Sulfolobus sp. A20: one gene and its partners. The protein of the gene in region 2 binds, or shares a complex with, the protein of the main gene of each other region. Links are inferred from orthologs where the notes say so. Each region holds a gene or a part of one and is shown on either strand. Other genes may lie near its edges. The genes, in order: BFU36_RS02405, rpl18a, rpl7ae and BFU36_RS02465.

Evidence for each region.
Region 1: rpl18a (region 2) and BFU36_RS02405 share a complex: the UniProt entries of both Methanocaldococcus jannaschii proteins name them as parts of the 50S ribosomal subunit. The link is inferred for Sulfolobus sp. A20 from one-to-one orthologs.
Region 3: rpl18a (region 2) and rpl7ae share a complex: the UniProt entries of both Methanocaldococcus jannaschii proteins name them as parts of the 50S ribosomal subunit. The link is inferred for Sulfolobus sp. A20 from one-to-one orthologs.
Region 4: rpl18a (region 2) and BFU36_RS02465 share a complex: the UniProt entries of both Methanocaldococcus jannaschii proteins name them as parts of the 50S ribosomal subunit. The link is inferred for Sulfolobus sp. A20 from one-to-one orthologs.

The regions. Positions count from the first base shown.
Region 1 is NZ_CP017006.1:456,031-458,906, reverse strand. Bases 70-2,869 are described here. They hold BFU36_RS02405 (50S ribosomal protein L37ae), read right to left. Parts: upstream 1,676-2,869; coding sequence 1,463-1,675; downstream 70-1,462. Other genes in these bases: rrp41 (exosome complex exonuclease Rrp41), read right to left, coding at 2,521-2,869; rrp42 (exosome complex protein Rrp42), read right to left, coding at 1,691-2,518; BFU36_RS02410 (hypothetical protein), read right to left, coding at 961-1,482; BFU36_RS02415 (KEOPS complex Pcc1 subunit), read right to left, coding at 728-970; BFU36_RS02420 (prefoldin subunit beta), read right to left, coding at 345-725. Outside these bases: more of xpf, read right to left, coding at 1-69; more of rrp41, read right to left, coding at 2,870-2,876. UniProt on the Methanocaldococcus jannaschii protein: Binds to the 23S rRNA.
Region 2 is NZ_CP017006.1:744,782-747,669, reverse strand. What follows is about bases 22-2,833. They hold rpl18a (50S ribosomal protein L18Ae), read right to left. Parts: upstream 1,652-2,833; coding sequence 1,391-1,651; downstream 22-1,390. Other genes in these bases: BFU36_RS04070 (DNA-binding protein), read right to left, coding at 2,744-2,833; BFU36_RS04075 (50S ribosomal protein L39e), read right to left, coding at 2,592-2,747; BFU36_RS04080 (50S ribosomal protein L31e), read right to left, coding at 2,321-2,587; BFU36_RS04085 (translation initiation factor IF-6), read right to left, coding at 1,653-2,324; pfdA (prefoldin subunit alpha), read right to left, coding at 942-1,385. Outside these bases: more of ftsY, read right to left, coding at 1-21; more of BFU36_RS04070, read right to left, coding at 2,834-2,888.
Region 3 is NZ_CP017006.1:974,112-977,168, reverse strand. Bases 77-3,057 are described here. They hold rpl7ae (50S ribosomal protein L7Ae), read right to left. Parts: upstream 1,770-3,057; coding sequence 1,383-1,769; downstream 77-1,382. Other genes in these bases: BFU36_RS05395 (glutamate--tRNA ligase), read right to left, coding at 1,834-3,057; lysS (lysine--tRNA ligase), read right to left, coding at 77-953. Outside these bases: more of lysS, read right to left, coding at 1-76. UniProt on the Methanocaldococcus jannaschii protein: Multifunctional RNA-binding protein that recognizes the K-turn motif in ribosomal RNA, the RNA component of RNase P, box H/ACA, box C/D and box C'/D' sRNAs.
Region 4 is NZ_CP017006.1:468,946-471,864, reverse strand. What follows is about bases 58-2,900. They hold BFU36_RS02465 (50S ribosomal protein L3), read right to left. Parts: upstream 2,084-2,900; coding sequence 1,031-2,083; downstream 58-1,030. Other genes in these bases: BFU36_RS02460 (putative RNA uridine N3 methyltransferase), read right to left, coding at 2,133-2,879; rpl4p (50S ribosomal protein L4), read right to left, coding at 222-1,025; BFU36_RS02475 (50S ribosomal protein L23), read right to left, coding at 58-221. Outside these bases: more of BFU36_RS02475, read right to left, coding at 1-57; ileS (isoleucine--tRNA ligase), read right to left, coding at 2,915-2,919. UniProt on the Methanocaldococcus jannaschii protein: One of the primary rRNA binding proteins, it binds directly near the 3'-end of the 23S rRNA, where it nucleates assembly of the 50S subunit.

The DNA of each region.
Region 1 (2,876 bases), 290 kb from region 2 along the record:
ATCTAGTGTGAGTGAAATTAACGCGTTATTTATTGCCTTCCATCTATCAGTTATTTTTCTAATTAAGTTAATATCACCCTCCAGTATCAGTATTGGGACTCTGTAGGAATCTGATAACCTAGAAATCTGATCAAAAAATCTTTTATCAAAAATAGAGTTAATTAAATCAGGCACAGATTTTCTCTCTATAGCAACACCATCTGCCACTACGTAGTCAGCAACTTCAAGTTGGCTAAATATTACTATTAAGCCTAATTCTTTAAGTAACTCTGGTATACCGCTTGCTTTCTCTCTATCATCAACATAAATTCTAATTACCATAGGTCAATATAATTAATCTTTTCCTAGGCTTTTATACCCGATTGCCCTCCTTGTGGATAATATTTAGACAACATCTCGTTGATCTTTGCTTGGAGATCCTCAAGCTGTTTCCTTAATATACTTTCTTGTTTCTGATATGTACGTGATCTTAATTCTAGTAATTCTTTTCTATCATTTAATTCCTTTTCTACGGAAGCCTTATCCGACTTAACCAATAAATTACCAACTATCTTATAAATTGTAGCCTCAGCTGTAAGATTAGCTAACTCGTCTAAGACTCTGTTAATTTCCCTTAGCTCGTTTTCTATCGTAGATTTCTCTAACAGTAATCTATCTAATTGGTTTTTCAATTGTTGAAATTTCGCTAATTGGGTTTGAACTTCTGGGGGTAATTTTTCAGCCAAACTCATTTCACCTCTTCCAATGACTTTAGAATTGTATATAACCAGAGTATATAAGAGTTCATTATAGCTCTTGTCCTTGTTAGTGTAGGCGAGTTAATTATAATTCTAAGAGGATCTCTCTCAATTTTAACATATTTCGTATCTATTTTCTCAATTATTATTGAATTATAAATAATATCTTCAATATTCTTAAATTTCTCTGCATCGTCTGCTTCATCTTTTAACTTAATCTCTACTAGTGCCATAATTCTAAAGAAATTCTTAAGAACTTATTATTATTTTTATCCATAAAAGTGACCTCACAAAGATTACTGTCAACTTGTTTAAAAAATGATAGAATTTTACAATTATTCTTAGACTCTGACAAAATCGGATATCCAAGATCTAGTATAAAATCTTTGACGAAAGCACAAGTATTGTATAAAATACATATGGAGCCTCTCTCTATCTCATTTAACGTTATACCAAAATCGGAAGGAAGAGAAATTCCTCTAATCTTAAATATATACTTGGGTGAGAGCATTACTAAATCGTAAAGTATCATCTTATATGGATTACCTTTTAGTGTACTGATTAATAGTAAATATGGGGAATGAAGGGATAATGCTAATGCAAAAATTTCCTTTAAATCCCTTCTACCTCTATTTATCTTTAGAGAATCGGGTATAACAATTTCTAACGTGTTTAAAAAGTTCCTAACTCTAATATTAGCATCCCGCGAAGATGTTATAATAACGTTAATAGGGCGTATATGCAAGCCCTGCCCACTTTGCTCCACATTTCCTACAATACCAAATGCCAGATGCCAACCTAACAACTTTTCCAGCTGTCTTACAATAAGGACATTGATGATCTTGATACCTTCTCTCCATTATTTCTTTCCATTTCTTTCTTATCGTAGATCCATATCTTGGCCCAAATCTCCCAGCTATACCAGTTACCTTACCCATACTCTTTCACCTTATCTAAATATTTAATTGCTTTTTAAGTTCTTCTATTAACTTAGCTGCTGCTACCCGTGCTATATTCTCGGCTTGATCTATATCTTGTATCAGTAAACTTCCCTTTCCAGATTTCTGTATACCCACTATTTTATAATCAGCTGTATATGAAAATGAAATCTTAGCTTCTATTATCGATTCCTCCTCTAAATCTGGATCAACCACTAAGTATTTATCTACCTTACCTAGTGATACAGAAACCACAGGGTAGTTCATGGGTAATTTTCCTATTTTTTCTGACTTATTAATAGATATTGATCCATTAGACTGCTCTACCTTATACACAGATGTATTATATAGAGCAGCAATTGATGCTAACATACACGCGTCTAATACATTACCATTATAATCTAATACGTAGACGTCTAACCAAACAGTCCATACACTTTTACCTGGCTCAATGACAAGCTTTGTTAAATCGATAGCCTTTGAATCCCTTAAACTTCTATCTATTACCCTAGCCAATTCTATCGCATTTTCATCTGGAGGACCAGGTTCAAAAGTTTCATAAGCTAGTGGTAAGAGTTCCACATTAACTATTAAATTTCCTTGATTTGGAGTATCTTCATATGGCTTACCTAGCTCTAATTTTACACCGGCTAAAACCATCGTATTTCCCAGTTTTACCAAAGCAGACCCATCGGCCTTCTTAGCGTAATCAACAGTAATAGAAATTGGCCTATACTCGTTTAATTTCCTTCCATCTTGTCTAATGCCTTTATCAAATAGGCTTATAATACTTTCTTTCTTTATAATTGGGATTACGTTTTGATTAGAAGGCGTTGCAGACATAATTATACTCCCTCCTCCTTGAATTCTATAAATCTAGATCTTAACGCCTCCTTCTCAAGGTTATATATAACGTTTATACCCTTAATAGCTAGATTCAAGGCTTGTCTAAATTCGTCTGGACTCATATTTCCATTAAGCTGAAATAAAGTAACTTGATTTAATGAAGGCATTATCGCGATAGGCATATCTGCCTCTCCCCACATATCTTCAGGCTCGTTTAAGTCTAATACTATCACTCCATCTGCTTTGCCTACTGCAACACCTGCTATTAGATCTTTCATAGGTATTCCTGCGTCAGCTAAAGCCATAGAAGCAGCCATCAATGACACTAATCTTGATCCTGCATCAGCTTGCAATA
Region 2 (2,888 bases):
ATCCACTTTAGTTAAGATAACCAGGTCAAATCCCACATTATTTTCAAAATATTTTGCTTGCTCTAGAGCATCATTTCCGCTTAATGAGTCTAAAATTAAGATTCTTAAATTTGGCTTAGTTATCCTTAGAATCCTTTTTAGTTCATTAACTAGATCTGAATCCGTATGCATTCTCCCGGCAGTATCTATTAAGACTACATCAATACCTCTACTTTTAGCTGCTTGAATTGCATCAAAGGCTACTGACGCGGGATCAGCCCCATATTTTCCCTTAATAATTGGTATTCCCAAATTATTAGCATGAATAGTTAGTTGCTCTTGTGCAGCCGCTCTAAAGGTATCTGATGCTGCTATTATGGTATTAATTCCGCTTTTCTTTAATAAGTATGCAAATTTTGCAATAGTCGTAGTTTTACCTACTCCATTTATTCCAAAGAACACTATGACGTAAGGTTTTTGTGACTTTTTTATTTCACTAACTATGTCTATTGGTTTATTTTTTGTTAGGATTTCTTCTATAGATTTTTTTAGCGACTCTTTTGTAATTTTCTCTATATCATCACTCCTTCTTATCTTTTTTCCTACTAAGTTATTTTTTAAATCATTTAAAATTTTTTCTGTAACCTCAAATGAAACATCACTCTCTAATAGCTGATATCTGAGTTCTTCTATGAGCTCCTCTATGTCACTTTCTTTGATCTCCCTATATCTTAAAAAATCGAAAATACCTAATCCTCTTTTTTCTTCTGGTTGACTAACATTTACTTCATCATTTCTTTTCGAACCCTCTGCTTGCTCCTCTTTCTTTTCCTCGATTTGCGGAACTATCTGTTGTAATTCAGCCTTTTCTGGCTTTTCCTCACTAGTAGCTCTTTCTTTATTTTCCCCCTTAATTTTGTCAGCAAAACTGGAAAAAGCTTTTTTTAATTTGTCAAAACAATTTATTCACCTTGTTGTTTGGCGGCAGCTTGCTGAATCTGATTTAAAATATCTACTATCTGATTATAAGTATCTGCTGCCTTCTGAAGTTCATTATTTAGACTCTGTGCTGCTTTTTCTAATTCATCCTTCTTTTTATCTAAAATCTTTACTGCGTCATCTGGGCTCACTTCCGCATAATAACTTAAACCTAAGTGGATTATTATTTTATCAACAGTTGCTCCATTGACTTTAACTAAGGCATATCCCTTTTTATCGAGAAACATCATCATTTGAGGGTTTCCTCCCTTTTTCATCTCTTCAATAGCCTGCTTAGCTGAATCTACGGAACTTAATGAATCTAATATCTCCAATTGAGTCTTCTGAAGAGAGTCTATATATTTTCTTAAATAATCCGCCTGCGCTATTAAGTCCTCTAACGAAATAGCTCCTTGATTTTGACTCATATTTCTCACACTATAATCTTTTCCAATTTTCCAATCTCTTTTACTCTTTTATCTATAACTTCTTCTTCCTTTAGCTCTCTTATTTCCTCTATTTTTATGTTATATCTTTTAATTTTGTTCTTACTACCAAAATAGGAATAAATATATTCAGTAGCTTGTTTTTCATTTAAAGCTCTAATTACTTTAACAAATTTTCTCCTTTCTGGGTAGTGTGATTCTCCAAATAGCGCGGTTCCCTTAATTAGGTAATATTTTATTTCACTCATCTCATTCACCTAATGCTTTTTGGATTCTTAAAATCTCTGGACCCGTAGTAGAAGATCCTACCAAGGCCCCTTTATCATTTGCTATTAATCCGCTCCTTATAAAAACGCTACCAAAGTTCACGGTACCAATATCTATTTTTACTTTAAATAATTTTTCTAATTCCTTTAATTCTTCTTCGCTCGCGTTAATATGAACTAGTCCCCCCTTGTTAGTTACCACACCGACTGATCCTACGGTAATCATTTGAGCAATTCTCGTCTTCTTTATCTCATCTACTCCTAAAGTCTCCTTTATTACTTTTTCTTCCGCATTTGTAAATTCTGGATAAATAACTGCTCCATTATTATTAGTTAGTATTGTATTTCCTAGCGCTGTGACTCTAGAATTTAGGACCTCTACTCTACAATCCTTTAAATTTTCTTTAAGAATTTTTAATTCGTCAGATGTAGTAGTTTTAGGTAAAAGTATTCCATTATCATTGCCTGTAATATAGATACCTATGATAAAGCTTCGTGAAATTTCTGCCTCAATTATCTCAGTATTTAAAATCTCAGATATGGCATCCTTTACCTCTTTTTCAACACCTTTAGGAACTATTGTATATTTATTATTAGTAAAAATATAAACGCCTATATTGTCTGTCCCAAAAATTGACACTCTTTTTATATTCATTTACTCTTAATAGCGGGTCTAACAAGATATATTTTTTCTCCTATCTTGGTTACAACAATTCTAACTTTGCCTTGAACCTTATCACTTCCATTCCTTGTTACAATCCTAGGTAATAATGGGTCTACTACAACTCTTTCAGCATTAAAGTGTCTTCTGACTATTTCTCTTATCGTGTTAACAGCTCTCCTACTTCTAATGTTTCTTCTTCCCATCTTTACTCTTCTTAGATTTACTACCATTTCAAAATTATCCTTCTCCTTCATTTATTTACACCTTTAACTTATTTCTTCTCCAATTTCTTCTCAGTGGGTTAAATCTAACTTTTCCTCCCGTTTTTAAAACTACCCATATTGGAATGGGTACGTTTGATTTCATTGCCTTACCTAGTCTTATCTTTTTGCCTAATGGTTTGTTTCTACTCATTTCCATCCCCTCTCCTTTATCTGTATCTTGAAGTCACGTTTATTCTGCTCAGAAATTTGTGCTAATATTTGTTTTAGCTCCTCATCCGTTATTGGAACTTTTATTCTCCCAGACTGTGCTAAAGCTATTAGTTGATTCTCT
Region 3 (3,057 bases), 230 kb from region 2 along the record:
TCTGATAAAGCCTCAAACATGGAAACTCTTCTGAATGGTTTCTCTAAGTCTATTTCATATTTACTATAAGTGATTTTTGTGGTGTTGAGAACTCTTTTAGCGACTGTTCTTATTAAATCTTCAGTTAGATTCATGATATCATTATAGTCAGCGTAAGCCCAATATAGCTCGAGTAAAGTAAACTCCGGATTATGAGTCACATCTATATCTTCATTTCTAAAAACTTTTCCAATTTCAAATACTTTATTAAATCCTCCAATAATATACCTTTTAAGATATAATTCAAGCGCTATTCTTAGGTACCAATCCTCATTTAGATAATTAACATGAGTTCTAAAAGGTCTAGCTAAAGCTCCACCATATACTGGTTGAACCACTGGAGTCTCTACCTCAATGAAGCCCTTAGAATATAAGTATTCCCTAATGCTTCTAATTGCACTATACCTTATCTCCATTGCTCTTCTGGCGTTATCATTATATAGGAAATCGACATAACGATGAGCATATCTGAATTCTGGGGATAGTTTAGACCAGTCCGGCGGTTCTACTAATGCCTTCGACAATAATTTATAATCTTTTACAAGTAGGCTTAACTCTCCTTTCATGGTATAAAACACATCGCCTTTAACTCCTATTATATCCCCTCTATCTATATACTTAAAGAAATCTTCATACTTTTCATTAAGCTCATTTACTCTTAGATATAATTGTAGTTTCTCTCCTTCATCAAAAATATCTACAAAGGAAGCTTTACCGTGTCTCCTTATATTAGCCACTCTTCCAGCGGTAGAGATGTTAAACACGAATGGTTCATGTGACTTTGAATCGTAAGAAAGGGCAAGATTTTTTATATCCTTAATAGTATGTGTAATCTCATATTTAGCTGGATAAGGCTCTATACCCAATTTTCTAAGTTCTTCAATGATTTTTACTCTCCTTTCGTCCCAATTCATCGGCAATAAATTACTTTACGAAAATTAAAGTCTGTCTTCTCTTACAAGATGAATAACCTTATTTGAAGCCATTAACTTTTATTATCACTTTTACATTGAAGATCATCACCAATAACCCTTTTTAAGGAATAAACGGTTAAAAATGATTTTGAGCTAATCGCTTAGTCTAGGATTATGTTAAAAATTATATACCGAAAAGTCAAATAGTTAAAAATTAACGACCATCAAAATGTATGGGCCCGCGGGGACTTGAACCCCGGACCACTGGGTCTCTCCTCTCCAGATATACCTCATCCCTAGGAAAGGTCGGCTGACCCAATGTATAGCACATATCTGGAGCCCAGCACTCTACCTTGCTAAGCTACGGGCCCACGGTTTAATTTAGAACTGGAAAGAAAATAAATTTAATGTATAAAAAAGGCATTAGAATTAACTTGATGTAGCTTTTCCTCTTATTTCGTTTACTCTCTTTATAACTTCATCCAATATTTCTTTAGCCTCGCCTGGCTCAATTATTGCAACAGAAGCAGCAGCTACTTGAAGACCAGCAGCTTCACCAAGTGCTTTCTTGGAGGAGACGTAAACATAAGGAACTTTCTTCTCATCACACAACGCTGGTAAATGTGCTACTATCTCCTCCGGCTGAACATCCTCAGCAATTGCAACTAATTTAGCTTGACCTCTTTCTACAGCTTTTGTAACCTCGTTAGTTCCCTTCTTTATTTTCCCCGAATCTTTAGCCTTTCTTATTAAATCTAGAACCTTATCTGCTAAATCTTGAGGTACTTCAAATTTTACATAAACTGGTTTAGACATAGCGTTCATCCTCCTCTCTTATCTTCGTCCCGCATTTGACTAAGAGTTAACTCAGCTAAAAAGTTTACTCATGCGAAAAAACCGCGTCGATTTCTTCATTATCTATCTTATCAATTCTTACAAACCCAAACCTCATAAATTGTACTATTTCGCCTTCTTTCAATTCTCGTACTATTTTTTCTCCATAACCCTCAATTTTCTCTAGCTTGTCTCCTTCAGCTTTCAGTACTTTTACTTTGACCTTATCATCATATTTAACCCAATGGATTATTCTTGCGTTAACCCTTCTAGCCTCAGATATTTCCTTACTGTGAAATATTAGTTTTTGACCTTCTATTTTAACGTTACATAACTCTAACAATCTTACTACATCTCCACCTCTTACATCGTTCTTCTCCAGTAAGATTTTATCACCAGGATTTACGATTATTTCTCTATACAAATCCTTTGATGGTATTAAGGGAATCTTTGCTGTGATCGTATATGGTAATTCGATGATAAACTCTTCCCAATCATGAACAAACATTAACCTTTTAGCTATTGGATCTAACTTTTTCCTATTTATAGCTGCAATATTATCAAAGCTTATGGTAGCATCATTCATTTTAATTCCTACATCTAAAATAATTTCTTTAACAGTTTCTGGTAATATTCCTCTCCTTCTGAGAGCTGCTAACGTAGGTAGTCTAGGATCGTCTATAGTAGAACCTTTCTCTATAATTCCTCTGATTTTAGACTTACTCATCATAAAACCTTCTAATTTTAATCTGCCGAATTGTAGAACTTTAGGTAATTCCCAACCAAAGTAATTATAAATCCATTTTTGTTTTTCAGTGTTTGTCATATGTTCTTTAGCTCTCAAAACATGAGTAATTCCAAGCTCATGATCATCTATGGCACTAGCAAAATTGTAAGTAGGCCATACAATATATTTACTTCCAACTCTAGGGTGAGGATTCTTCTCAGTATTAATTATCCTAAGCATGACCCAATCTATTTGAGAAGGATCCTCGCTACTTAGATCAGTTTTTATCCTTACTACCGCTTCACCTTCCCTAAACTTACCGCTTAACATACTATCAAACAATTCCAAATTCTTCTCTATGGGGGAGTTACGATGTAAACATTCCGGTTCTTTAATCTTACCTTTACTATCTCTAAATTTTTTAAAATCCTCATTCCTGCAAGTATCAACGTATGCATAACCTTTACTAAGTAAATGCCTAGCATAATTATAGTATATTTCTAATCTATCTGAAGCGTATATTTCCGCGTCCCACTTTATACC
Region 4 (2,919 bases), 280 kb from region 2 along the record:
ATATCACTCGCCTTATACTCAGAAGATAACCTTACGTATGCCTTTTTCTCACCTTGAGGTGTTGTTACTACATTCACCTTTACCACCTTGACACTAAACATCTTCTCCACATATTTCTTCACATCTCTTTTAGTATCATTTCTATCTACAATAAATACTAGCGTATTATATGACTCTATTAATTTTAATGCCTTCTCAGTTGAAAGAGCCATCTTAATCATTTAAATCACCAATCTTCCACCTAATCTATTCTGGAGAATCTGTAAACTAGACTCAGTATAAATTGTAAGCCTACCTGGATGAGCACCCGGAGCTAAGTGGATAACGCTTAAATTTTTAGCATTTGCAACATCAACCCCAGCTAAATTTCTAGCGGCCTTAATGATAGGAGCCTTATAAGCATGAATCACAATTAATGGACCAATTGGTTTCTTGTATTTTCTGCCTCTCATTTTTCCTTTCCCTGATCTTATTTTTATTCTCTCCTTCACTCTCTGTATATCTCCTAAAATTCCTATCTTATTAAATAGCTCTTCAACTTCGCTTGTAGATTTCATATTAACTATATCATCAACTACTATTATAGGCAGCATTAATGATTCATTAAATATGTGACCTCTTTTCCTCACAAATAAAGGTTCTGATGTGGCACTTATTGCACTCACTATGGCTAGTTTCATTTCCTTTTTATTAATCTCCTCAGTAATCTTCTCAAACGGAGAAGGTGGGAAGGTTAATCTACCACCAACCGTATTTGGTGCCAACGCGGCTTCTCCAGAGTTTTTAACTCTAGGAACTCTAGCTAATCCTAAATTTATACCAAAACTTTCAGCAGTAGTCCTCTTTCCAGCCATTGGATCTCTTCCCTTTGGTTGCAAAGATTTCGTAAATGAGGATAAGTATGCGCGTCTTATCAAGTCGCTTCTGACGGGATATGAAAAAATCAATGGTAATTCTATATCTTTTACTTTTTTTCCTTCTAGATCTAAAACAGCTGAATTCTTTTGAACTAGTTCCACGTACATCTACATCACCCTTGTTGACTGTTTAAATTCACGTAAGTTATCTTAGGCACCCCTTCAAAAACATACGAAGGCCTAACTGGGTACCTTAAGAATATTGGCCTCTTCTTACTTCCCAATACTGAACCTTGTATTACTAAAAACGTATTTCTTACTATCCCATATCTAACAAATCCTCCCAACGGGTTTATCTCTTTTGGATCATCAGAAATCTTCAAAATTCTCTTATTGTATTCAGTTCTCCTATGGAATCCTAATTGACCAGGTTGCGGGGTATAACTAGGTGTGCCCAATGAAGGTCCTCTGGTACCAATTTTTCTACTTCCCTTTCTATGCTTATGCCACCTTGGCAATTCTATAACATTATATCTCTTTATGACACCGGCAAACCCTTTACCCTTAGTAACTCCAATTATATCAACTAATTGACCCTCCTTAAATACATCTTTTACATTTATTTCCTTACCTAATATACTTAAAGAATACTCCAGTTGTTTAGCCTTATCCCCTCCTCCAATCTGTATTTCTACTAGATCCGGAGCTTTCTTTCCTAACGACGGAATTTTTCTAGGCTGTGTTGCTACCAAAACTCTAAAGTATAAAATCCTTTCAAGATTGGATTTTATTAACTCAAATCTTTTATTCATATTCTCTTGGAATTTTTTCTTACTCTCCTCATCTTTTTGTAAAATAGAGAAAGATTTAATTCTCCTAAATACCTCTGGTTGAGAGGGAATAGAAGCCCAATACTCAGTTAGTACACTAGGCTCTCCTTTAGGATCCATGACATAAGCTCTAATGGATAAGGGAATAATTGGTGGTGTCTCCACAACGGTAACTGGCATATAAATTTCTTTTCCGTTTGTAGGAGAGTTAGGCCAATCATCAATAAAGTAAATATGAGTCATTCCAACTTTATATCCTATAAAGCCTAATAGTTTAGGTTCATTAAAGTTAACTTGAGGCCAATTCCTAGGTGTAGGAAGCAACTCAGATGCTCTCTTCCTAGGTCTGAGACCAGCCGAACCTCTTCTTGGTGACGATAACTTACGATGACCCATTAATCTTCCCCGCTAATGCTATTTCTCCTATTATTTAAGAATTATAAAGCTAACTTAACATCAGATTTAGTATAGATAAGGAGTACGCTAATGCTTCTTCCGTCCTTATGTCCATAACGCCTTGATTAATTGCAAAATTGTACGAACTATTTATATATTTCTCACCTAGCTTATTAAGAACTCTTCCATGAGGAGGGCCTATTAATAGAGTCAAACCTCTATTATTATAAAGCTCTTTAATTTCATGCATACTTTCTAAGGGATTTTTCCCACTTCTACTGGCTACTATTATATTATCAAATTTAAATATGTCATCGAATTCAATAAATTTCATCCTTATACCATCATAGTATATATTAATATATGGAATAAAATTAAATTTTATTGAATCTAAGACAAGAATTACCTTGGATTTAGTTTTTATCTTTCTATTAAATCCAAAATCACCTTTTCTTCCTAACCTTAATTCTCCTTCGACTAACGTTTTCTTAACATTATGTGAGGGAACGTTCAAAGGGCTTAGAAGACCAACTTTCCTTAGAGTAGATTTGAATGGGATGTATTTTTTAAGATAAGGCGGAGCCAATAAATATTTGGAGACATCGTCTACTATCTCCATCATTTTCTCATTATGTCTAGAATCCTTTACCCAGAATATTTCATTAACTCTAAACGTGCATGTTACTCTGAGAATAAAGGATAGTTTTGATGTGATTTCTAACATTGAATTTTCTATATCAAATAATGACAAAAATAGGATTACATTTAATGGTTTAGCTCTCGGAAAAAGATACATACCATTATTAGATGCTAAGGAGAAAAATGAAAACTTTACT